Regions from separate parts of the Hathewaya histolytica genome, predicted to be linked through region 2. Evidence: a T-box and tRNA genes for the amino acid it is inferred to sense, from the RefSeq annotation. Region 2 holds a T-box; the other holds one or more tRNA genes.

Region 1 (12,381 bases), 1.7 Mb from region 2:
CTATAGAATTTTTAGGAACAAATATATCTTCTAAATATAAAACAAGTTTTTCAACTTCATTTTCGTAATCGTCTTCTACATTTCTAATATGAGAATCCACTGTTGCGTTTACTATGTCTTCGATCATATTTACTATTTGTTCTCTTAAATCTTTTCCTTCTAAAACTTGTGCTCTTTGATCATATATTATAGTTCTTTGCTGATTCATAACATCATCATATTGTAGTACATTTTTTCTTATGTCAAAGTTATTTCCCTCAACCTTCTTTTGAGCACTTTCTATAGCATTAGAAACTAATTTACTTTCTATAGCTTCGTCTTCAAGACCTAGTTTATCTACTACCCCTTGAAGCCTCTCAGAACCGAATATTCTCATTAAGTCATCATCTAAAGAAACATAAAATCTTGATTCTCCTGAGTCACCTTGACGACCTGAACGACCTCTTAATTGGTTATCTATACGTCTTGACTCGTGCCTTTCAGTTCCTATTACTTTTAGTCCACCTACTTCTAAAGCATCATCTTCTAATTTTATATCTGTACCACGTCCTGCCATGTTAGTTGCAATTGTAACCATTCCTTTTGCACCAGCATGAGATACAATATCTGCTTCTTTCTCGTGGAACTTAGCATTTAAAACCTGATGCTTAACACCTCTTTTTTTAAGCAAATCAGATATTACTTCTGATTTTTCGATGCTAACTGTACCTACAAGTACAGGCTGACCTTTTTTATTAGTTTCTACTATTTCTTCTACGATAGCATTATATTTAGCTTTTTGTGTTTTAAATACTAAATCTGGTTTATCGGCTCTAGCTATTGGTTTATTTGTAGGAATCTCTATTACGTCAAGACCATAAATTTCTCTAAACTCATTCTCTTCAGTTTTAGCAGTACCCGTCATACCAGCTAGTTTTTTATACATTCTGAAATAGTTTTGGAATGTAATAGTTGCTAAAGTTTTAGATTCCTTTTCAACTTTAACTCCTTCTTTAGCCTCTATAGCTTGGTGAAGTCCATCACTATATCTTCTTCCTTCCATAAGTCTTCCAGTAAATTCATCAACTATTATAATTTCGCCATCTTTAACCATATAATCTTTATCTTTTCTCATATGATAATTAGCCTTTAAAGCTTGAATTACATGGTGTTGAATCATCATATTCTCTGCATCTGCATAATTATCTAACTTAAAGAATTTTTCTGCTTTTTCTATACCCGTATCAGTTAATATAACAGAGTTAGCCTTTTCATCAAGTTCATAATCCCCTTCAGAAATACTCTTTACAAAGAAATCTGCGATCTTATAAAATTCAGTAGACTTATCCCCTTCTCCTGATATTATAAGCGGTGTTCTAGCCTCATCAATTAATACAGAGTCAACCTCATCCACAATACAATAGTTTAATTTTCTTTGTACTCTTTCCTCTTTGTATATAACCATGTTATCTCTTAAATAATCAAAGCCGAATTCATTATTTGTACCATAAGTTATATCTGATTCGTAAACCGTTCTTTTCTCTTCTGCACTTAAGTTATGAAGGTTTACTCCTACGGAAAGTCCTAAAAACCTATATATTTGTCCCATCCACTCACTATCTCTCTTAGCAAGATAGTCATTTACTGTGATTACGTGAACTCCATCACCTGTTAAGGCATTCAAATAAGTAGGTAAAGTTGCTACTAAAGTTTTTCCTTCTCCAGTCTTCATCTCTGAAATTCTTCCTTGATGAAGAACTATTCCACCTATTAATTGTACATCAAAATGTTTCATTCCTAGAACACGCCATGAAGCTTCTCTAACTACTGCAAAAGCTTCTGGAAGGATTTCATCTAGGGTTTCTCCTTTGCCTAATCTTTCTTTAAATTCTAAAGTTTTATTTTTAAGTTCTTCATCTGTAAGTTTAGACATAGATTCATCATAAGATTTTATTTTATTTACTATTGGTGTGATCTTTTTTATTTGTCTTTCACTATATGTACCAAATACTTTTTCATAAAGCTTCATACTTTGTCATCCTCACTCTATTTTTATTAACTTAAGTGCCTATAATTAAAAATTATATCATTTAAAATTTCACTATTCAACTTAATATATCTATATTTAATCATTTTATAACATTACTTAAAATTTCTACATAAATGTAATAAGAACTTTATATTATTATATCTATTAAATTATATATAATTAAAGCAGTGATTACTATCACTGCTTTAAACTTATATTCAAATTTTCATTAAAATTCAGGTTCGATTAAACCATAATTACCATCTTTCCTCTTATATATAACATTTACTTCTGATGTATCTCCATCCATATACATAAAGAAGTTATGACCTAAAAGCTCCATCTGTAACATAGCTTCTTCTGAAGACATAGGCTTCATTGCAAACTTCTTTGTCTTAACTATCTTAGGTTCTTCTTTAGGATGCTTTTCTTCCTTTATGAAAGAAAAAGCTAAACTTTCGCCTTGTAACTTTCTTTGCAACTTAGTTTTCTGTTTTCTTATTTGTCTTTCTATTTTATCTAGTACTAAGTCTACTGACTTATACATATCTTCACTTTCTTCTTCTGCTCTTAAAATTCCACCTTTAAAAGGAATCGTTAATTCAAAATTGTGAAGTTCTTTTTGAACACTTAACACTGAATGAGCTTCCACTTCTTGTTTAAAATACTTATCTAGCTTCAACAACTTATTAGAAATCACTTCTTTAAGTGCTTCTGTAATCTCAATATTTTTGCCAGTGAATTTAACTTTCATAAACTCAGCCCCTCTCACATATTAAGAGTTTTGTTAAATGCTTAGTTGAATTTAGTTGTTCAACTGTTGCCTTGTATATATTTTATAATGAGCATATAAAAATAACAATGATTTAAAAAGAAATTCACATAATATTAAATAAATTTACACACTACCTTCTTAAAATTGCGTACTTTCTTTAACTTTATTATCTTATATGAATGGATGAATTATATAAACATATATGATATAATTATATACTGTGGGGTATTTTAGATTAACCTATATTTCTAGCTACAGTAAGCAGTATTACTTCTTTAGCTCCACTCTGTTTTAACACCTCATTACAGTTATATATTGTAGCCCCTGTAGTTATAACATCATCTATAAGTAAAATCCTTTTATCTTCAATGTTATATTTTTTATTAAAGAAAAACATGTCTCTTACATTTTCCCATCGTTCTTTTTCACTTAACCCTATTTGATCTTTAGTTCCATCTTTTTTTAAAAGTAACTTCTTTTTTTCTATTTTTAACTTCCTAGATGTATAATGTGCTAAAACTTCACTTTGATTATATCCACGTCTTTTCTTTCTACTCTTGCTGCTTGGCACAAAAGTTATAATATCTATATTTATATTGTTTTTAACTATAAAGTTATAAATTAATCCACTTAAAAATTCAGCGGATTTAAAATCATTTTTATATTTCATTTTTAAAATTAATGTTTTTATAGTATTAGAGTAATAAGCACAACTATAACACTTAAAGTTATAATCATGCTTATTAATCTCAAAATAGCTATGACATAATATTAAATTTTTTAAACAAGTATCACAAAGAAGTTCCTCATTATATAATGTTTTATCACAGCATAAGCATAAGTCACTTCTATAGTAAACTAAATCTAAGATACAATTTAAAATATATTTAAGCATATTTATATTATCCTCTATTATAAATATATTATAAAAGCCTATATTCTAAATATATCCAATTTTTATTTTTCTATTCTCTTAACCTTAAAAATCTTCCATTATACTACATATCCTCCACCTAAGTGATGAATATCTCTCAAAACTTCTATCATTTTTCACCATAAAGCTTAATGCTTTCTCTTGACCAACTAAAACTGCCATCTTTTTTGCCCTTGTAATTCCAGTATACAATAAGTTTTTATTCATAAGCATAGGTGGTCCCATAAACATAGGTATAATAACAACTGGAAATTCACTTCCTTGACTTTTATGAATGGTTATTGCATACGCAAGGTTAAGTTCATCCAAAAATACATTATCATATTTAACACGCTTTTCATCATCAAATAAAACAATAAGATTTTCGCTATCATCTATATCTGTTATATAGCCTATATCACCGTTGTATACTCCAATACCTTCTTCACTATTATCTATTTTAGTCCATTTCATAGAGTAGTTATTCTTAATCTGCATAACTTTATCCCCTACTCTAAAAATAGTATCTCTAAATTCTTTTTCTTTCTTATTTTTACTTTCTTTATTTAATATACTTTGTAAACTCTTATTTAAATTTTCTACGCCTAATATCCCTTTTCTTGTAGGTGATAATATTTGTATGTCTCGAATATTATTCCAGTTTTCATTAAACTTAGGAAGTCTTTCAGAAATCAAGTCTAAAATAGTCTTAATAACATTCTCCATTTCACCGCATCTTAAAAAGTAAAAGTCATTATTCTTTTTATTTATTATAGGCATTTCTCCATTGTTTATTTTATGGGCATTAACTACAATCATACTTTCTTTGCCTTGCCTAAAAATCTCCTTCAATCTAACTACTTTTACACTTTTACTTTCTATTAAATCTCTCAATACATTTCCAGGTCCAACAGAAGGAAGTTGGTCTACATCCCCCACTATGATTACCCTAGTTCCTAGGGATACAGCTTTTAAGAGATTATTCATAAGCATAATATCTATCATAGATGCTTCATCTATAATAACTACATTAGATTCCAAAGGTTCTTCTTCACTTTTAAAAAACTGCATATTTGAATCATCATCACTATATCCTATTTCTAAAAGTCTATGTATTGTCTTTGCTTCTCTATTTGTAGCTTCAGTCATCCTTTTTGCAGCTCTACCAGTAGGGGCCCCCATAGTAACAGTCATTCCTGCATTTTCAAAAATTCTAATTATACAATTTATTATTGTGGTTTTACCTGTTCCAGGACCACCAGTTATAATTTCCATACCACTTTCAAAAGCTCCACAAATAGCTTCCTTTTGAGAAGGTGCAAATTTAATGTTATTTTCTTTCTCAAAACTTTTTATTTCCTCTTCCACATCTATATTAATTTTATCATAGGAAGACATGGTTAAACTTAAAACCTTTTTAGTAACAGATAATTCACTATAATAATAAGGAATAGTAAAAACACATTCTACTCCATCAATATTCTCAACCTTTATATTTCCTGAGACCACTACTTCAAAAATATTTTTTTCTATTTCATCTTTATTTACACAAAGAATACTTTCCCCTCTTTTTAAAAGTTCATCCATAGGCATATAGGTATTACCTAACAAACAAAATTCATTTACAACATACTTAATACCACTTTTTATTCTATATGAGGAATTTTTATCAAGGCCCAAATTTAAGGCTATTTTATCTGCTGTTTTAAAGCCCATACCCGATATATCCTCTACCATTTTATATGGATTTTGTTTTAAAATTTCTATAGCATTAGTACCATACTTATTATATATTTTCACACATTGATTAGCAGTTATACCATAGGGTTGAAGAAATATCATTATATTTCTTACTTCCCTCTGCCTTGAATAAGATTCATATATAAGTTTTATCTTTTTTTCACCTATACCCTCGATTTCTTTTAACCTATCTATATCATTATCTAAAATATCTAAAGTTTCTTCTTTAAAATGATCTATAATCTTTCTTGCTGTGACAGGTCCTATACCAGATATTATTCCTGAAGATAGATATTTTTCTATGCCTATAAGAGTCTTTGGTACTATCTCCTCACAAGATAACACTTTTAACTGTTTCCCAAAGGTAGGATGGGAAGACCACTCCCCTTTAATTTTTAAATTTTGTCCTTCTACCAGAAAAGGAATTGTTCCTACTATAGTTATTTCATCTTTACTATTTTTTAGTTCCTTTATTTTGGCTACAGTATACCCATTTTCCTCATTTTTGAATATTATACTTTGTACTATACCTATCATTTCTAACATAGAATCTCTCCCATTATTTTTTAAACACTTAAATTATAACATATAAAAGAAATCTTCAATAATATAAAATAAAAAACACGGATACACTTAAAGTATGTCCGTGTTTAATTTCTTTAACTTAATATAACTAAATATATTTCTTTATTTCATCAACCTTATCTAAGTGTTCCCATGGAAGGTCTACATCTGTTCTTCCAAAATGTCCGTACGCCGCTGTTTGTCTGTATATAGGTCTTCTTAAATCTAGTTCTTTTATAATAGCAGCTGGTCTTAAATCGAAAACTTTATTTACTATTTCTACAATTTTATCGTTCTCAATTTTACCAGTTCCAAATGTCTCTACACTTATAGATACTGGTTTAGCAACTCCAATGGCATATGCTAATTGAATTTCCATCTTATCTGCTACTCCTGCTGCAACTAAATTCTTAGCTACCCATCTTGCAGCGTATGCAGCTGATCTATCAACTTTTGTAGCATCCTTTCCTGAGAATGCACCACCACCATGTCTTCCAGCTCCACCATAAGTGTCTACTATTATCTTTCTTCCAGTTAATCCAGAATCCCCTTGCGGACCTCCAATTACAAATCTTCCTGTAGGATTTATAAAATATTTTGTAGTAGAATCCAATAATTCTTGTGGTACTACAACCTTTATTACATTTTCTATTAAGTCCTTTTGTATTTGCTCATGAGTTATTTCTGGAGCATGTTGAGTAGAAATAACTATTGTATCTATTCTAACAGGACCATTTTCGCCATATTCTACAGTGACTTGTGTTTTACCATCTGGTCTTAAATAATCTAAAATACCTTCTTTTCTAACTTGTGATAATCTTAAAGATAATTTGTGAGCAAGAGAAATAGGTAATGGCATATACTCTTCTGTTTCATTAGAAGCGTATCCAAACATCATACCTTGATCTCCAGCACCTATATCTTCTATAGCAGACTTTTCTCCTTCTCTAGCTTCTAGTGCCTCATCTACACCCATAGCTATATCAGAAGATTGTTCATCTATAGATGTTATAACAGAACATGTATCTGCATCAAATCCAAACTTAGCTCTTGTATATCCTATATCTTTAATTGTATTTCTAACAACTTTAGGTATATCAACATAACAATTAGTACTTACTTCTCCTACAACCATTACCATACCTGTAGTTACAACTGTCTCACAAGCTACCCTTCCTTGTGGATCTTTAGATAATATTTCATCCAAAATAGCATCTGAAATTTGGTCACATATTTTATCTGGATGCCCTTCAGTAACTGATTCTGACGTAAATAGTCTTCTCATTTTTAATCCTCCTAATAAAATTTAGCCATTATTTTATAATAAAAAAACCTCTTCCAAAATAAAGAAGAGGTAGCATTTACATGTACACACCTCTTATCTTGCAGAATATTCTGCAGGAATTGGCACCATAATGCTTTTAAGCATCGGTTGCCGGGTTTCATAGGGCCCTTTCCCTCCACCTCTCTTGATAAGAGCATCATATTCGATTTTAATTAAATGTTATCATGGAATTAAAAAAATGTCAATAAGAATTTATATTCATAAATCTATCTAATAATTTAAATTTATACTTAATTTTCACTACTACAAATATAGTATATAAAAGTAAAAGGACATACAACGTATGTCCTTTTGGTGGATGAAGATGGATTCGAACCATCGAAGCGAAACGCAACAGATTTACAGTCTGCCCCCTTTGGCCACTCGGGAACTCATCCAAGTATTCTATTATCAACATACATTTAAACATATTAGCTTTAATAAAATAATATATTACCATGTAATGTTAAAAGCTATTTAATTTTAAATTAAAATGGTGGATGAGGATGGATTCGAACCATCGAAGCGAGACGCAACAGATTTACAGTCTGCCCCCTTTGGCCACTCGGGAACTCATCCGAATATATGGAGCTGGCAATAGGACTTGAACCTACAACCTGCTGATTACAAGTCAGCTGCTCTACCAATTGAGCCATGCCAGCATATATAATTTTAATTTAAATTGGTGGATGAGGATGGATTCGAACCATCGAAGCGAGACGCAACAGATTTACAGTCTGCCCCCTTTGGCCACTCGGGAACTCATCCAATTTAAAAGCATTTTGTCGTGTTTTCCGACAAGGATTAGTATACATTTTTATTAACATTATTTCAAATATAATTAACTTCATATTTTAGAATTATATTCTTATTTCTTATTATTACTCATTTTATCTCTAATATACATATAATTTTATTCAAAATTCATTTTGTTTAGTATATATTCATACATTTTCCTATATTTATATATAGTATAATTTAATTTTTATTAGCTGGGGGTATGCATATTGTGTAAAGAATACATAAACTATAAAGAACCTTTAGGATACTATAAAATCGCAAATTCAATATTAAAATATATAGACGAGGATACAATGTTAATATGTATAGGAACAGATAAATGCATTGGTGATTCTTTTGGTCCTATAGTTGGAAGCTTACTAAAACAAAAAAAGTTTCCCTTACCAGTCTTCGGAACTCTAAATAATCCTATTCATGCCTTAAACATAAAAAATAGATTAGAAGAATTAAAAAAAGCTTATCCCAATAAAAAAATTATAGGTATAGATGCATGTCTTGGAGAAGAACAATATATAGGAAGTATTGCTATTAGAAACCATCCAATTTATCCTGGAAAAGGCGTTGGGAAATCACTTCCCGAAGTAGGTACTGCATCTATTGTCGGCATAGTTGATGTTAGTGAAAAAAATCAATTATTTTCTGCGAGAAATATACGCCTAAACTTCATATATAATATGGCTATTTTTTTATGCGATGCATTAATCCATTCCTATTATTTATATAGTTTACAAGCAAATAAAAAAATACAAGCTTAACATAGCTTGTATTTTTTTATTTATGACTTTAAGATTTTCCTAAATAATCTAAATACTTACCAGTTCCTAAAGCAACACAAGATACACTTTCTTCTGCTACATAAACTGGAACTTTGGTATGTTCTTGTACCAATTTATCTAAACCATTTAATAAAGCTCCGCCGCCAGTCATTACAATACCTTTATCAGCTATATCTGAAGCCAATTCTGGTGGTGTTTTTTCAAGCACTGAATGAGCACATTCAGCTATAGCTGAAACTGCCTCACTTAGAGCTTCTCTCATTTCGCTGGAAGTTACTTCAATATTTTTAGGTAAACCAGTTATCAAGTCCCTACCTCTTATCTCCATCTTTTTTTCCTCTACTTCATATGCACAACCAATATTAACTTTTAAGTCTTCAGCAGTTCTTTCTCCAATCATAAGCTTGTGCGTCTTTCTTATGTACTTAATTATAGCCTCATCAAACTCATCACCTGCAACCTTGATAGATTGTCTAACAACCATACCACCTAAAGAAATAACAGCAATATCAGTTGTTCCTCCTCCAATATCTATAACCATATTACCACTAGCTTTAGATATATCAAGTCCTGCTCCTATAGCTGCTGCAACAGGTTCTTCAATAAGTTCAATCATTTTAGCTCCTGCCATCCTTGCAGCATCCTTAACAGCTCTTCTTTCTACTTCTGTAGCTTCACAAGGAACACAAACTGCGACCCTTGGAGATGATGATTTTTTTCTACCACAAGCTTTACGTATAAAATGCTTAAGCATCTTTTCTGTCATATCGTAGTCAGATATAACTCCATCTTTTAATGGTCTTATAGCTACTATATTCCCTGGTGTTCTACCAATCATCTGTCTAGCTTCTTCACCAACTGCTAGTACCCTATCATTTGTTTTGTCAATTGCAACCACTGAAGGCTCTTTTAAAATTACACCTTTTCCCTTTATGTAGACTAAAACTGTAGCCGTACCTAAATCTATGCCCATATCAGTTCCCATTCCAAAAAAAAACATAGTTTTCACTCCTGCTCTTTGGTATATTAGTTTTAACAGTTAATATTTCTATATGAATAATCAAAATTCCTCTTTATAAAGATATTTTTTTTATCTTTTATTTTATTTTTTTCTAAAAAGTGAATTTATATAATATATTTAAAATAATATCATATCTTTATAAACTTTTTATAAATTTTTTATAAACTTTGGATAAATTATTATACCATAACAGTTTTGCATATGAAATAGGGATTTAGCTAATACTTTTATACTTTAATTGAGTCGCCTTTCCACCACGTATATGTCTCTCTGACTTATTCACTTCTAAAATATACTTAGCTTCGTCTGCAATTTGAGGATTAATTTTAGGTAATCTTTCAGTCATATCTTTGTGTATAGTACTTTTACTTACTCCAAATACTTTTGCAGTTTTTCTTATAGTTGATTTCGATTCTATTATATATTTAGCAACTTCTAAAACTCTTTCCTCTATATAATCCTTCAACAATAATACCTCCTTAAAATAACTTTAATATTATAAAATAGCCACTTTGCAAAAAAGCGGCTATTTTATTTGAAAGACTATTTTATAAATTTAGCTGGGTTTATATACTTATTTTCATAGTCTAAATCTTTAAAATTGCCATTTCCTTGTAACATAGCAAAATGTAAATGTCCTGCTTCTTTCTTATCATCACTTTTAGAAGCTCTTAATGTAGTATTTCCTACTTTTCCTATTTCTTGTCCTTGTTTTACTTTGTCACCTTTTTTAACAGAAAGTTTTCCATCTAAGTTAGAATAGATTGTTTTGAATCCGTTTTTATGATCAACTACAACCATATATCCATTTCCTTTTGGATTATCTCCTATAGTTTCAATAACTCCATTTGCCGCAACTTTTACAGAAGTTCCAATCTTAGCTGCTATATTTACACCAAGATTTGTTTTATATGTTTTAGTCTTCTCGTCACTAAATTCTTGTGATAATACTGGAACTTCAGAATATTCTTGTAGTACTTTACCCTCTACAGGCTTTGTAAACTTCATATCCACATTGTTGGATACTGATGCAGTATTGCCTTTTGAGTTTAACTTCTTACCACTTTTATAAACCTTAACATCAGGTTTTTCTTTATTATTTTGAGCTACTTTATTTTTTTCTCTTTCTACTAACAGTGCATTATCCGGTTTATCACTTTTTGTTTTAGTATCTTTACTAACTATATTCTTAGTAGCCTCTTTCTTGTTTGTTGCAACTTTCCTTGAATTAATTGTTATAGCTGCAATTGCAGCAACTATACATAAGGAAACAAATAGAATTACGTAAAAACTCTCTTTCTTTAGAAATTTTCCAAAGCTTCTTTGTGAATCATGAGTATTATTTGCTTTATTATCCATTAATAAGCACCTCCTGTTAGTAATTTTGTCCATTAAAACGTAAATAATACATGTTTAGAATAAAAATATTTATATATATTTATATTTATTATTAGACATAATGTGACAATATGTTATTTGGTCAAAAAAATATCCTAAAAGTTTATTGATAGCTATAAGGCTTTACCAATAAAAACTTTTAGGATCTTAAATAGTTTACTATTTATATTTTAACTTTGTTATACTAGTACCACTATAATAATGGTTTAATATCTCATTATATTTTTTACCCTCTTTTGCCATGACACTTGCTCCCCATTGACTCATACCAACACCATGTCCATACCCTTTGCAAGAAAATTTAATATGATTTCCTTGAAAACTTACTTTAAAATTCGAAGAAGTAAGTCCCATTATACTTCTTACAACTTTTCCTGTAGTAACTGTATTTCCTATTTTAATTTGTGATATACTTCCGGCATTACTCCTACTAATAATTTGTATATTTTGTTCAATATTATTACTGTCTATTTTTAAATTAGGAAACTTTGTTTTCATTGAATTTATAAATTCATTTTTTGAAAAACTAAACTCCTTCTTAAATTTAGGTGCTATTTCTTCTCCTGGACTTTCAACACTTTTCAAATACGGGGCACCCTTTGCAAATACATCCTCTGAGTTTTCTGTATTTCCGCTACTCACGGCAAAATAATATGGATTCATAACTAACTCATCGTTATAACTTAGCACTTCCCCCTTTGTGTCTTTTACCGCTTGTTCAACTTTTTTATATAACTCAAGTCTTTGAGATTTAGGCCAAGAATTTAGCCTTTTTTCTTTATTTATGTATGCCTGACAGTGAACAGTATCACAAAGGTCAGCATTTTGGTTAAGATTACACCCTCCTTTAAATATGCTTTTTAAATGTGCTACCGTATATGTTCTCGCTGCAACTGCTTGTGCTTTTAAAGCCTCTTCCCCAAAATTAGCTGGCATTTCCGCCGAAACTACCCCAATAATATAATCTTCAATATCTAACTGAACCACCTTTTTATCCTTTGATAAATATATATTAACTTTGGAATCTATTTTATTTTTTAATATTTCTTTCTTTTCATTTT
Region 2 (12,381 bases):
GTTAGATACTGGAAATGTAAGTTATAATGCATATAAACTAAAATGTACTTAACTTTGAAAAATAAATGGGGAGGATGCATATGGAGTTACAGGGGAAAGATTACACAATAAAAGATATAATACTCATTCAATTTAAGTATTCACCACTGAATGCAATGATTATGGCACTTCAAGTAATCATTGAAAGTATAGTTCCTAGCTTGCAGATACTAGTAACGGCTAAGTTTTTGGATACTGCAATTTTAGTAGTTAGTGGTAAAGGCAATCTTAGAGATATATTTATGCCATTATCTATAATAATAATATTTATTGCATATAACTGGATATCAAAGCAAGTTGTAAAGTTTACTGAAGTAAGATTAGAACTTAAACTTAGGGGAAAATTGAGGGTTGCTATTACAGAAAAAAGAGCAAAACTTAAGTATAGTTATGTGGAAAATCAGGATTCATGGGATTTAATATCTAGAGTTTCTGAGAATCCTGAAACTAAATGTAAAGACGCGTATAAAGAAGTTTTAGCTATACTTTCTATTATACTTAGAATCATAGGACTGCTTTTTGTACTAGCTACTAAGGTATGGTGGACACCAATAGTTATCTTATTGATTTCCATACCCTTATTCTATTTATCATTAAAAGGTGGTAAAGCTGGATATGAAGCAGGGAGACAAGTATCAAAACATCAGAGAAAGGCTCAATATTTATCGGAGGTTCTTTTAGGAAGAGAAGCTGTAGATGAAAGAAGTCTTTTTGGATATACAAGTAAAGTAAATAAAAAGTGGTGGGAGCAGTATGAAACAGCAAGAAAAAGTGAATATAAAGTTCTTTTAAAATATTTTATAAGGATGAAGGCAAGTGGAATAATTACTACAATTATATCTACATTAACAGTATTAGTTCTTATAAAACCATTACAATCAGGATTGATTACTATAGGTATGTTTATTTCCATTGTTAATGGAACCTTTAACCTTATTAGTCTTACATCTTGGCAAATAACTTATTACCTATATAAACTTGCTGAAAGTAAGGAGTACTTAAAGGATTTAAGTAAATTTATTATATTAGAGGAAACAGAGGAGGCAATAGATAAGCCTTCTAAAAATATTTCAGAATTAAAATCTTTAGAGTTTAAAAATGTTTCATTTAAATATCCTAATACAAATAATTATATACTAAAAAATCTTTCCTTTACTATAGAAGAGGGGAAACATTATTCTTTTGTAGGTATTAATGGCGCTGGAAAGACAACCATAACTAAGCTTATAACAGGACTATATGAGGACTTCGAAGGTGATATCTTAATAAACGGAATAAATATAAAAGAATATAGTCATAGTGATTTTAAGGCTTTATGCTCCGTCGTATATCAGGATTTTGCAAAATATTTTATTTCATTTAAAGATAATATCGCTCTTGGTAATATTTTAGATATGGGAAATGAAATTAATGAAGAGAATATAGATAAAGCTATAAAAACCATAGAACTAGATAATGTGGTAAGAGAATTACCTAAAGGAGTAGAAACTTCCTTAGGTAAGATTAAAAGCGATGGGGTAGATATATCTGGAGGAGAGTGGCAACGTATAGCCATGGCTAGATCTATTATAAGTAAAGCTCCACTTAGAATATTAGATGAGCCAACAGCAGCATTAGACCCTATAAGTGAAAGTAACGTATATGAAAAGTTTAAAGAGATAAGTAGGGGTGGGACAACTATTTTTATAAGTCATCGTCTTGGTTCAACGAAGTTAGCAGATGAGATCTTTGTAATAGGCAATGGAACCATTATAGAAAAAGGTTCCCATGAAGAGCTTATGAATATTAAGGGAAGTTATGAAAAAATGTATGAAAGTCAAAGGAGCTGGTATGTATGATAAATAATCATAAGAAGAAAGATATTTCTCTTTTTGAAGTAGTAAGAAAAATAGCTCCTATAGTTATTAAAGCTTGTCCTATATATACCGTAGCATTAACTATAATAGCCATATTTCATGGATTATCTATTGGATTTAATACTTTTATGACTCAGAAATTCTTTGATACTATTACAAATGGAATAGGGAAAAGTGAGCATACAAAAGAATTATTAGTAAAGGCATGTGTTTTAGGGGGAGCATTTATAGCATCAGAGATATTAAATGGTGTTAGTAATTTTATGACTAATAATATTTCTAAAATTCAAATTGGATATTTGGGAAAAGTAATAAACGAAAAATCTGCTAAAATAGATCCCATTAATTTTGAAAATCCTCAGTTTTTAGATGATATTAATAAGGCAAATGAAGGAATGCAAAATAGTGTAAGATTATTAATTATACTTTCAATATTATTTACATTTTATCTTCCGTATTTTATATTTATGGGAACCTACCTTTATAAGTTAAAACCAATGCTTGCTATATCACTAGTGTTAATATTTATACCATTAGCACTAACACAATTTATTAGAGTTAAGGTTTTCGCAAAACTTGCAGATGAATCAGCTCCTATAAGAAGGGAATACGAGTATTACGAAAGATGTATAGTGGATAGAGAATATTTTAAAGAGACAAGACTTTTAGGGGCATTTGGATATTTTAGAGATTTATATCTATCTTCTTTAAGTTTGCTTAATAAAAAAATATGGCGTGCAGAAAAGAAGTCAGGACTTATGGAACTAGGAATGAAAATAGTAACCTTGCTTGGATATATGGGAGTTCTTTATTTATTGGTTGATGCCCTAATGAAGGGTGATATATCTGTAGGAGCCTTCGAGGCAGTGTTTGCATCTATTGACATGATGTTTTCTTTAATGGAAGAAATAATATGTGTTCATATAGGGAAACTTACTAAAGAGCTTGGCGCTATAGTAAACTTTGTAAGATTTCTTGATATTCCAGAAAGAGAAGGGGAAGAGTATGAGATTACAGGAGTTCCAGAAATTCTTATAAAGGACGTTACATTTAATTACCCTGGAGCTGATAAAAGTTCAATTTCAAATTTATCTTTAAAGGTTAATAGTGGAGAGACCATTGCAATTGTTGGTGAAAATGGAGCAGGAAAAACTTCCTTAGTTAAAATTATGACAGGATTATATTTGCCAACAGAGGGAAATGTGCTAATAGGTAGAGTTGATACAGCGAAGATTTCTCCTAAGGCTCTATATAAAGGTATATCAGGAGTATTCCAAAAATACCAAAGATACAAAATGACTCTTCAAGAAAATATATCTATAAGCTCTACGGAAGAAATTGAATCACAAAATCATGAAGATGTTAAGGAAAAATTGCAAATGGCAATTTGTAAAGCAGACTTAGAAATAAATGAAGAAAAGTTTCCTAAAGGGTATGAAACTATGCTTTCTCGTGAATTTGATGGCATAGATTTATCAGGTGGACAATGGCAACGTTTGGCTATTGCAAGAGGATTCTATCGAGCTCATAATATGATAGTTCTTGATGAGCCAACAGCAGCCATAGATCCAGTAGAAGAAAGCAAAATATATAAAAAGTTTAGCGAAATGTCAAAAGGAAAAACAGCTATAATTGTTACTCATAGATTAGGCTCTGCCAAAATAGCAGATAGAATAGTTGTTATGGACAAGGGTAAAATGGTGGAAATAGGAACACATGAAGAACTAATAAAAGCAGAAGGAAAATATTCTGAGATGTACGAAGCACAAAGTAAATGGTATACAAGTGAGAGAGAGTTAGTTGAGGCGTAGTAATAGTAGGCAATATTAAATAAGTAAAGTTTCAACATGTAAAGGGGAAATTCAGGGGGATTTTAAATGAAGTTTAAAAAACAATGTTTCTTTATTTTTATAGTATTATCAATCATAAAAGCTTTGGTGTTTTATTTTGCTAGATTTCATAATTGTTACTTTATTGATATTTGGAATGTAGCTATACTAAATTTAGTGATTTTAGTATTTTTAAAATTATCTTTCGAATTTAAATCAAAGATATTTAGTGGAATATTGTGGGTTGGAGTAGCGTTTATATTTGTTATAAATGCTAATATTTATATGTTCATTGGCGAGGCAGCTAGGACATATGTTAAATCACCTAAAAGTGGTAAGACACTAATAATATCAGAAAGACAGGTATTAACAATACCTACTTCTATAAAAGTATATGAGAGAAAGTTATTAATTTTTAAGAAGAGGATAGCTACAGAAGAATTGAATACAGAGGATGTTTCGAAACCATTTGAAGATAATCACTATAAAGTAAATTGGATAAATGAAAATGAAGTTGAAATACAATATCCTTATAAAAGTGATATGCCTGAAGAAAAATGGAAAAGGGTAAAAGTTAAATTAAATTAAGTTTTCAGCAAAAAAAGAACTTAATATTAGAATATATATTGCAAAAATTATAGATATTACTTACATTTGAAACTTTACAAAATAAAATAAATTAGTAATAGAGAATATTTCTCTCGTCCTTTTATTAGGATGAGAGATTTTCTTTTATTAAATACTAAATTAATAGTTCATTTTAAAAAACATAATAATTTTAATTGAAGCTTGACAAAATAGAATTAATATTCTAAAATATCGTAAAAGAGATAAATAAAGCTTTGAAGAGAAGAAGTAGAATTAGCTAAAGACTTTACAGAGAGTTCCCGGTGGGTGAGAGGGGCAAAGATAAGTTAATTTGAATACATCTCTGAGCAGCACTCCGAAAGATAACAACCAGTAGGCAGATGTCGGTTCCTGCACACGTTATAGTGCTAGAGTATACCTAGAATATTTCTAGAGTACTTGATAAGGTTGTTATTGTGAAATATCAATGAATTAAGGTGGTAACACGAGAATATTACTCTCGTCCTTTTATTAGGACGAGAGTTTTTTATTTTATATAAAAGTTTTATTAAGTCATAGAACTTTATAATTTTAAAGTTAAATATTTAAATTATATTAAAATTTAAAGGAGGAATACTAATGAAAACCATGGAGGAACAAATTAAAATTATTCAAAAAGGTGCAGATGAAATTATAGGTCTTGAGGATTTAAAAGAAAAGCTTATAAATGCTGAAAAAGAAAATAGACAACTAATAGTAAAATTAGGACTAGATCCAAGTGCACCAGACATTCATCTAGGCCATACAGTAGTCTTAAGAAAGATAAAACAACTACAAGACTTAGGACACAAGGCAGTAATTATTATAGGTGATTTCACAGGAATGATTGGAGACCCTACAGGGAAATCAAAGGCTAGAAAGCCTCTTACTAGAGAACAGGTTATAGAAAATGCCAAAACTTATGAAACACAGATTTTTAAGGTTTTAGATAGAGATAAAACAGAAGTTAAATTTAATAGCCAATGGCTATCTGCCCTTAATCTCCAGAATGTAATTAGTTTAGCATCTACCATGACTGTTGCTAGAATGCTCGAGAGGGAAGATTTTAAAAAGAGATATGAAAATCATCAGCCAATAGCAATTCACGAATTCTTCTACCCATTAATGCAAGGCTATGATTCCATAGAAATTAAAGCAGACATCGAACTTGGAGGGACAGACCAAAGATTTAATGTGCTTATGGGAAGAATGCTCCAAAAAGAATACGGTCAAGATAGTCAAGCAATCATATTTATGCCACTATTAGAAGGAACTGATGGCGTGGATAAAATGAGTAAAAGCCTTGGAAACTACATTGGTATAGATGAATCACCAGAGGTAATGTACGAAAAATCCATGACTATTCCAGACGAATTAATTATTAAATACTACAATCTTGTGACAGATGTTCATCCAGATGAAGTTAAGAAAATAAACAGTGAATTAGAAAGTGGAAAAAATCCAAGAGATATTAAGATGAACTTAGCTAGAGAAATAGTTAGCTTATACCATGGAATTGAGCAAGCTAAAAAGGCAGAAGAGAGATTTATAAAAGTATTTAGCGAAAACCAAATTCCAGAAGATATAAATACCATAGAAGCTTCTAAAGAAAACTTTAACCTTCTAGATATCCTAGTTCAAAATAATATAGTAAAAAGTAAAAGTGAAGTAAGAAGACTTGCATCACAAGGTGGAGTGAAGATAAATGACGAAAAGGTAACAGAACTTACAGAATTAACTCCTAAAGAAGAAATGATAATAAAAATAGGTAAAAAAACTTTAGTGAAAATAATTTTAAAATAGGTAAAAATATATGGACGATGACTATTATTAAAACCTCCTTAAGTGTAAAACTTGAGGAGGTTTTTTGGTTTAATGTTTTTAAAAAGCTTTTTCCTAAATAAAACATTAACTATTAATAAATAATAAACATGTTTATTATTAGGTAATAAAATATATAAAAGAAAATATACCAAAATATTGCGGATTGTTGTTTAAAATGGTATTCTAATAATGTTAATAAAATATTAACGAAAAATCAAGGGGGGGAATAAAGTGTATAAAAATAAGAGTATAAGGAATTTAAGCCTAATACTTATCTTTGTTTATGTATTTAATACATTTTCATTTTCTGTTCATGAAGTATTTGCAAAAGAAGTTTTACCTTCTAAGAAAAATACAAATGAAAGAATAGAAGATAAGGCACAAGTATATGTTTATCCCAAAAAGCTTTTAGAACTATTAGATAAAAATGAAAAAACTACAGATAGTTCTAAAACAGATTTAAATAAGGGGAAGAACACAACAGTTAAAATTAACAATAATACAGAAGAGGATAAGAAAAAAAGTACACATAAGAATAACGCAAAAAATAGTACGAAGATTAAAAATAGTTCTAACCAGTTGCAAATAAAAAAGACTAATATCCAATTAAACAAGAGTGATATTAGTCAAATCAAATTAGATCCAAAAGAATTAAATGATGGAACTAAAATAAAAGTAGCGTATTCTAAATACATAGAACAATTAAAAAAGAATACTTTAGAAAATCGTAAAAAGGAAAAAGATTATTTAAAGGAACGAGATAGAAAAATAAAATTTAAACAAGGGAATGAAGAAAAAAGTAAAAAGGAAGAAAATGATAGAAGTGTAGATAAAGGAAACAAGGATGATAAAAAACAAGAGATAAAGGAAGAAAAAAATCAGGATAAACCTAATGAAGTTAAAGAAAAACGTGTAGATGCAAAAGAAAAGAATGATTCTCAAAGTAAAAGAACAGTTGATACTAAAGAAGAAAATAATAATAGTGAAGATTTAAATAAAGAAAATCTTAAAAAGGAACCTAACTTAGATTCAAATAAAGAAGTAGACAATACTAAAGTTGAAGCTAAAAAAACAGAGGATAGTAAGCCAATAAAGACTAAGGACACTGAAAATAAAGTAGAAGAAGAGGTTCAAGAAGAAAACAAAAAAGAAGAAGATAAGAAAGAAAATAGTAAAGATAATACAGAAAAGTTAGAAAAAAATCATGATGACTTAATAGATAACAATAATATCGATGAATTAAAAGATAAATACATAAAAACTGCACCATTAAATATAAAAGGTGAGGTTATCCAAGATAAGTTAAAAATAACTTGGGATGGAATAGAGAATGTTAACTCCTATGATTTATTGATAAATGACAAAATAGTACACATTAGTAATGTCACAGAATATATAAGCGAAACATTAAAGGAAGATAAGATATATTTAGTTAAAATAAGAGGGAAAAATGATGATATTTTAGGTCCATGGAGTCAAGAGTTAAACATATCAATAAAGATAGAAAATCCCAAATTGCCTAAGAATTTTAAGGTGGAATCTTCATCAAATGGTGTAAAGATTATTTGGGACAAGGTAGAAGGTTCAGAATCATATGATTTAGAAGTCAATGATAAAATAATAAATGTTCAAGGAGAAAATTGTTATACTATACAATTAAATGGAAGTAAAAGTTTGCATAGGGTTAGAGTAAGAGCTAAAAAATACTCATCTTACTATAGTGATTGGACAAGCTATATTAATCTAATAACTGCTAGTCTATCATTAAATGAAAATCTTACATTAACGGGAGATACTTATGTATGTAATAGTACAATAAGGCTTGATAATAAAACGTTAAATGTAAATGGAGATTTAAAACAGGACGGAGCCTCTATATATCTAGATAGAGGGAAATTAATAGTAGAAGGAAATTATGAATTAAAAGGTTCCTCATTGCTATATATGTTGGAAGAAGAAGATTATGTTCTAGTAAAAGGTAATTTTAGGACAGAGTCTACAGGAGATCAAGAGAATAAATTTAAAGCAGGAACTCTAGAAGTAAAAGGAGATTTTGTAAAAGAGGGCGGAAGCACATGGAGTTTTTATGCTAATGGAACACACAAAGTAGTATTAAGCGGGGGTAAAACTCAAAAAGTAATATTTAATAATCGTGATAATTCACAATTTAATATATTAGATACAATTGGTTCTGCAAAAGTAGAGTTTATAACACCTATAAAGCTAAAAAACCTTAAGAATATAAAAGGTGAAAATTTAAAAATAATACATTCAAATATAACTTTACAAGAAGATGAAGTTATAGATAGTAGTTGTGAATTAATAAATACAACAATAAATTTAAATGGAAAAGAGTTAAAAGTAAATGGAAGCTTAAAACAAGGCGAAAGTAATATATATATAGACAGAGGAAGACTAATAATAGATAAAAATTACGAATTAAAGGGTTCTTCACTCTTGTATATGTTACAGGAAGAATGTTATATACTAGTAAAAGGTAATTTTAGGACGGAGTCTATAGGAGATCAAGAGAATAAATTTAAAGCAGGAACTCTAGAAGTAAAAGGAGATTTTGTAAAAGAGGGCGGAAACAAATGGAGTTTTTATGCTAATGGAATGCACAAAGTAGTGCTAAGTGGAGATAAAATTCAAAAAGTAATATTTAATAATTGTGATAAATCACAATTTAATATACTAGATGTAAGTAATGCTAAAGAAGTAGATTTTGAGACATCTATAAAAGTTAGGTTTCTTAAAAATATAAGAGGAAGTAAGGTTACAATAAAGGATTCAAATATAAATTTAGATCAAAATGAAAATATAATAGGAGAATTTATATTTAATAATTGTACTATAAATATGAATGGGTATATCTTAAATATTAATAGTAAAGAGTTACAATTAATAAATACAATAATAAGAATTAATAATAAGGAATTAAAAATAAGTGGAAATCTAAAACAGGACGGAGGCTCCATATATCTAGATAGAGGGAAATTGATAATAGAAGGAAGTTATGAGTTAAAGGATTCCTCATTGCTATATATGTTGGAAGAAGAAGATTATGTTCTAGTAAAAGGTAACTTTAGGACTGAGTCTACAGGAGATCAAGAGAATAAATTTAAAGCAGGAACTTTAGAAGTAAAAGGAGATTTTGTAAAAGAGGGCGGAAACAAATGGAGTTTTTATGCTAATGGAACACACAAAGTAGTATTAAGCGGGGGTAAAACTCAAAAAGTAATATTTAATAACTGTGATAATTCACAATTTAATATATTAGATACAATTGGCTCTGCAAAAGTAGAGTTTATAACACCTATAAAGCTAAAAAATCTTAAGAATATAAAAGGTGAAAATTTAAAAATAATACATTCAAATATAACTTTACAAGAAGATGAAGTTATAGATAGTAGTTGTGAATTAATAAATACAACAATAAATTTAAATGGAAAAGAGTTAAAAGTAAATGGAAGCTTAAAACAAGGCGAAAGTAATATATATATAGACAGAGGAAGACTAATAATAGATAAAAATTACGAATTAAAGGGTTATTCACTCTTGTATATGTTACAGGAAGAATGTTATATACTAGTAAAAGGTAATTTTAGGACGGAGTCTATAGGAGATCAAGAGAATAAATTTAAAGCAGGAACTCTAGAAGTAAAAGGAGATTTTGTAAAAGAGGGCGGAAACAAATGGAGTTTTTATGCTAATGGAATGCACAAAGTAGTGCTAAGTGGAGATAAAATTCAAAAAGTAATATTTAATAATTGTGATAAATCACAATTTAATATACTAGATGTAAGTAATGCTAAAGAAGTAGATTTTGAGACATCTATAAAAGTTAGGTTTCTTAAAAATATAAGAGGAAGTAAGGTTACAATAAAGGATTCAAATATAAATTTAGATCAAAATGAAAATATAATAGGAGAATTTATATTTAATAATTGTACTATAAATATGAATGGGTATATCTTAAATATTAATAGTAAAGAGTTACAATTAATAAATACAATAATAAGAATTAATAATAAGGAATTAAAAATAAGTGGAAATCTAAAACAGGACGGAGGCTCCATATATCTAGATAGAGGGAAATTAATAGTAGAAGGAAATTATGAATTAAAAGGTTCCTCATTGCTATATATGTTGGAAGAAGAAGATTATGTTCTAGTAAAAGGTAATTTTAGGACGGAGTCTACAGGAGATCAAGAGAATAAATTTAAAGCAGGAACTCTAGAAGTAAAAGGAGATTTTGTAAAAGAGGGCGGAAACAAATGGAGTTTTTATGCTAATGGAATGCACAAAGTAGTGCTAAGTGGAGATAAAATTCAAAAAGTAATATTTAATAATTGTGATAAGTCACAATTTAACATATTAGATACAATTAGATCTGTAAAAGTAGAGTTTATGACACCGATAAAGCTAAGAACTATTAAGAATATAAAAGGTGAAAATCTAAGAATAATACATTCAAATATAACTTTACAAAAAAATGAAGTTATAGATAGTAGTTGTGAATTAATAAATACAACAATAAATTTAAATGGAAAAGAGTTGAAAATAAATGGAAACCTAAAACAAGCTGGCGACTCTATATATTTAAATAAGGGGAAATTAATAGTAGAAGGAAATTATGAATTAAAAGGTTCCTCATTGCTATATATGTTGGAAGAAGAAGATTATGTTCTAGTAAAAGGTCACTTTAGGACAGAGTCTACAGGGGATCAAGAGAATAAATTTAAAGCAGGAACTCTAGAAGTAAAAGGAGATTTTGTAAAAGAGGGCGGAAACAAATGGAGTTTTTATGCTAATGGAATGCACAAAGTAGTGCTAAGTGGAGATAAAATTCAAAAAGTAATATTTAATAATTGTGATAAGTCACAATTTAACATATTAGATACAATTAGATCTGTAAAAGTAGAGTTTATGACACCGATAAAGCTAAGAACTATTAAGAATATAAAAGGTGAAAATCTAAGAATAATACATTCAAATATAACTTTACAAAAAAATGAAGTTATAGATAGTAGTTGTGAATTAATAAATACAACAATAAATTTAAATGGAAAAGAGTTGAAAATAAATGGAAACCTAAAACAAGCTGGCGACTCTATATATTTAAATAAGGGGAAATTAATAGTAGAAGGAAATTATGAATTAAAAGGTTCCTCATTGCTATATATGTTGGAAGAAGAAGATTATGTTCTAGTAAAAGGTCACTTTAGGACAGAGTCTACAGGGGATCAAGAGAATAAATTTAAAGCAGGAACTCTAGAAGTAAAAGGAGATTTCATAAAAGAGGAAGGAAATACATGGAGCTTCCATGCTAATGGAACACATAAAGTAGTATTAAGCGGGGCTGAAACTCAAAAGATAGTATTCAAGAATAGTGATAGATCACAATTTAATATACTAGACTTAAGTAAATCTAAGGGAGTAGAGTTCCAAGGCCCAGTAAGTATTTCTTCTAATTTATTGGGACTTAGTAAGATAGTTAACGATGATTTAACTCTAGTTGGAACTAAGATAACTTTATTAGAAGATGATAGATTCAATGGAGATCTTGAACTGAAAAATTCAAGCATGTATTTAAATGGTCATTCTTTAACTATAGATGGGTACTTTAACCTTTACAATTCTAGATTAGATTTGAATTCTGGAAAAATAGCAGTTCTATGGAATCTAAATCAAAATAATTCAGATATAAAAATTAACAAAGGAAAACTAATAGTAGAGGATGACTATGATATAGTAGGAAATTCATCACTATATATGTTAAATCCATCTGATTATGTATTGGTATATGGGAATTTTTTCACAGAATCAACGCAAAGCCATGAAGAAAAACTCACTAATGGAGTGTTTGAATTAAAAGGTGATTTCAAAGAGGCTGGATATCAATCAGATAATTTCTATGCTAGCGGAAACCACAAAGTATTATTAACAGGACAATTTCATCAATTAATAAACCTTAAGAATCATAACGGTTGCCGATTCAATATACTTGATTATAGTGGGTCTAAAGGTGCTATAATAGAAACACCTGTGTATTTAATAAATAGAATTGGACAAACGATAAATATTAATATACTTGATATAATAAAAGAAATCCCTGAATCTACAGGAATTAATTATTTTATTAAGGAATTAAAGCAATTTGGAATACATGCTGAAGGTAATTTAAATAAACTTGTTAATAATTTAATAAGAGAGACTGGTATAGA

What was found. A T-box is a leader RNA that pairs with one kind of tRNA and senses whether it is charged. The one in region 2 lies ahead of tyrS (tyrosine--tRNA ligase), so its partner is inferred to be a tRNA-Tyr.
Region 1: it has a tRNA-Tyr gene. The T-box ahead of tyrS (tyrosine--tRNA ligase) is inferred to sense a tRNA for this amino acid. The anticodon was not compared.

Annotation. Positions count from the first base shown of each region.
Region 1 covers NZ_LR590481.1:2,238,848-2,251,228, forward strand. The annotation lists gene secA (preprotein translocase subunit SecA) at 1-2,008, opposite strand, end outside; gene hpf (ribosome hibernation-promoting factor, HPF/YfiA family) at 2,238-2,762, opposite strand; gene FGL08_RS10760 (ComF family protein) at 3,019-3,678, opposite strand; gene recD2 (SF1B family DNA helicase RecD2) at 3,763-5,982, opposite strand; gene metK (methionine adenosyltransferase) at 6,110-7,285, opposite strand; SAM riboswitch class I at 7,376-7,479, opposite strand; tRNA gene FGL08_RS10775 (tRNA-Tyr) at 7,638-7,722, opposite strand; tRNA gene FGL08_RS10780 (tRNA-Tyr) at 7,819-7,903, opposite strand; tRNA gene FGL08_RS10785 (tRNA-Thr) at 7,911-7,986, opposite strand; tRNA gene FGL08_RS10790 (tRNA-Tyr) at 8,008-8,092, opposite strand; gene yyaC (spore protease YyaC) at 8,332-8,880, shown strand; gene FGL08_RS10800 (rod shape-determining protein) at 8,909-9,901, opposite strand; gene spoIIID (sporulation transcriptional regulator SpoIIID) at 10,137-10,388, opposite strand; gene FGL08_RS10810 (M23 family metallopeptidase) at 10,466-11,281, opposite strand; gene spoIID (stage II sporulation protein D) at 11,480-12,381, opposite strand, start outside.
Region 2 covers NZ_LR590481.1:512,989-525,369, forward strand. The annotation lists gene FGL08_RS02355 (ABC transporter ATP-binding protein) at 81-1,877, shown strand; gene FGL08_RS02360 (ABC transporter ATP-binding protein) at 1,874-3,706, shown strand; gene FGL08_RS02365 (hypothetical protein) at 3,773-4,312, shown strand; T-box leader at 4,558-4,822, shown strand; gene tyrS (tyrosine--tRNA ligase) at 4,931-6,133, shown strand; gene FGL08_RS02375 (fibronectin type III domain-containing protein) at 6,386-12,381, shown strand, end outside.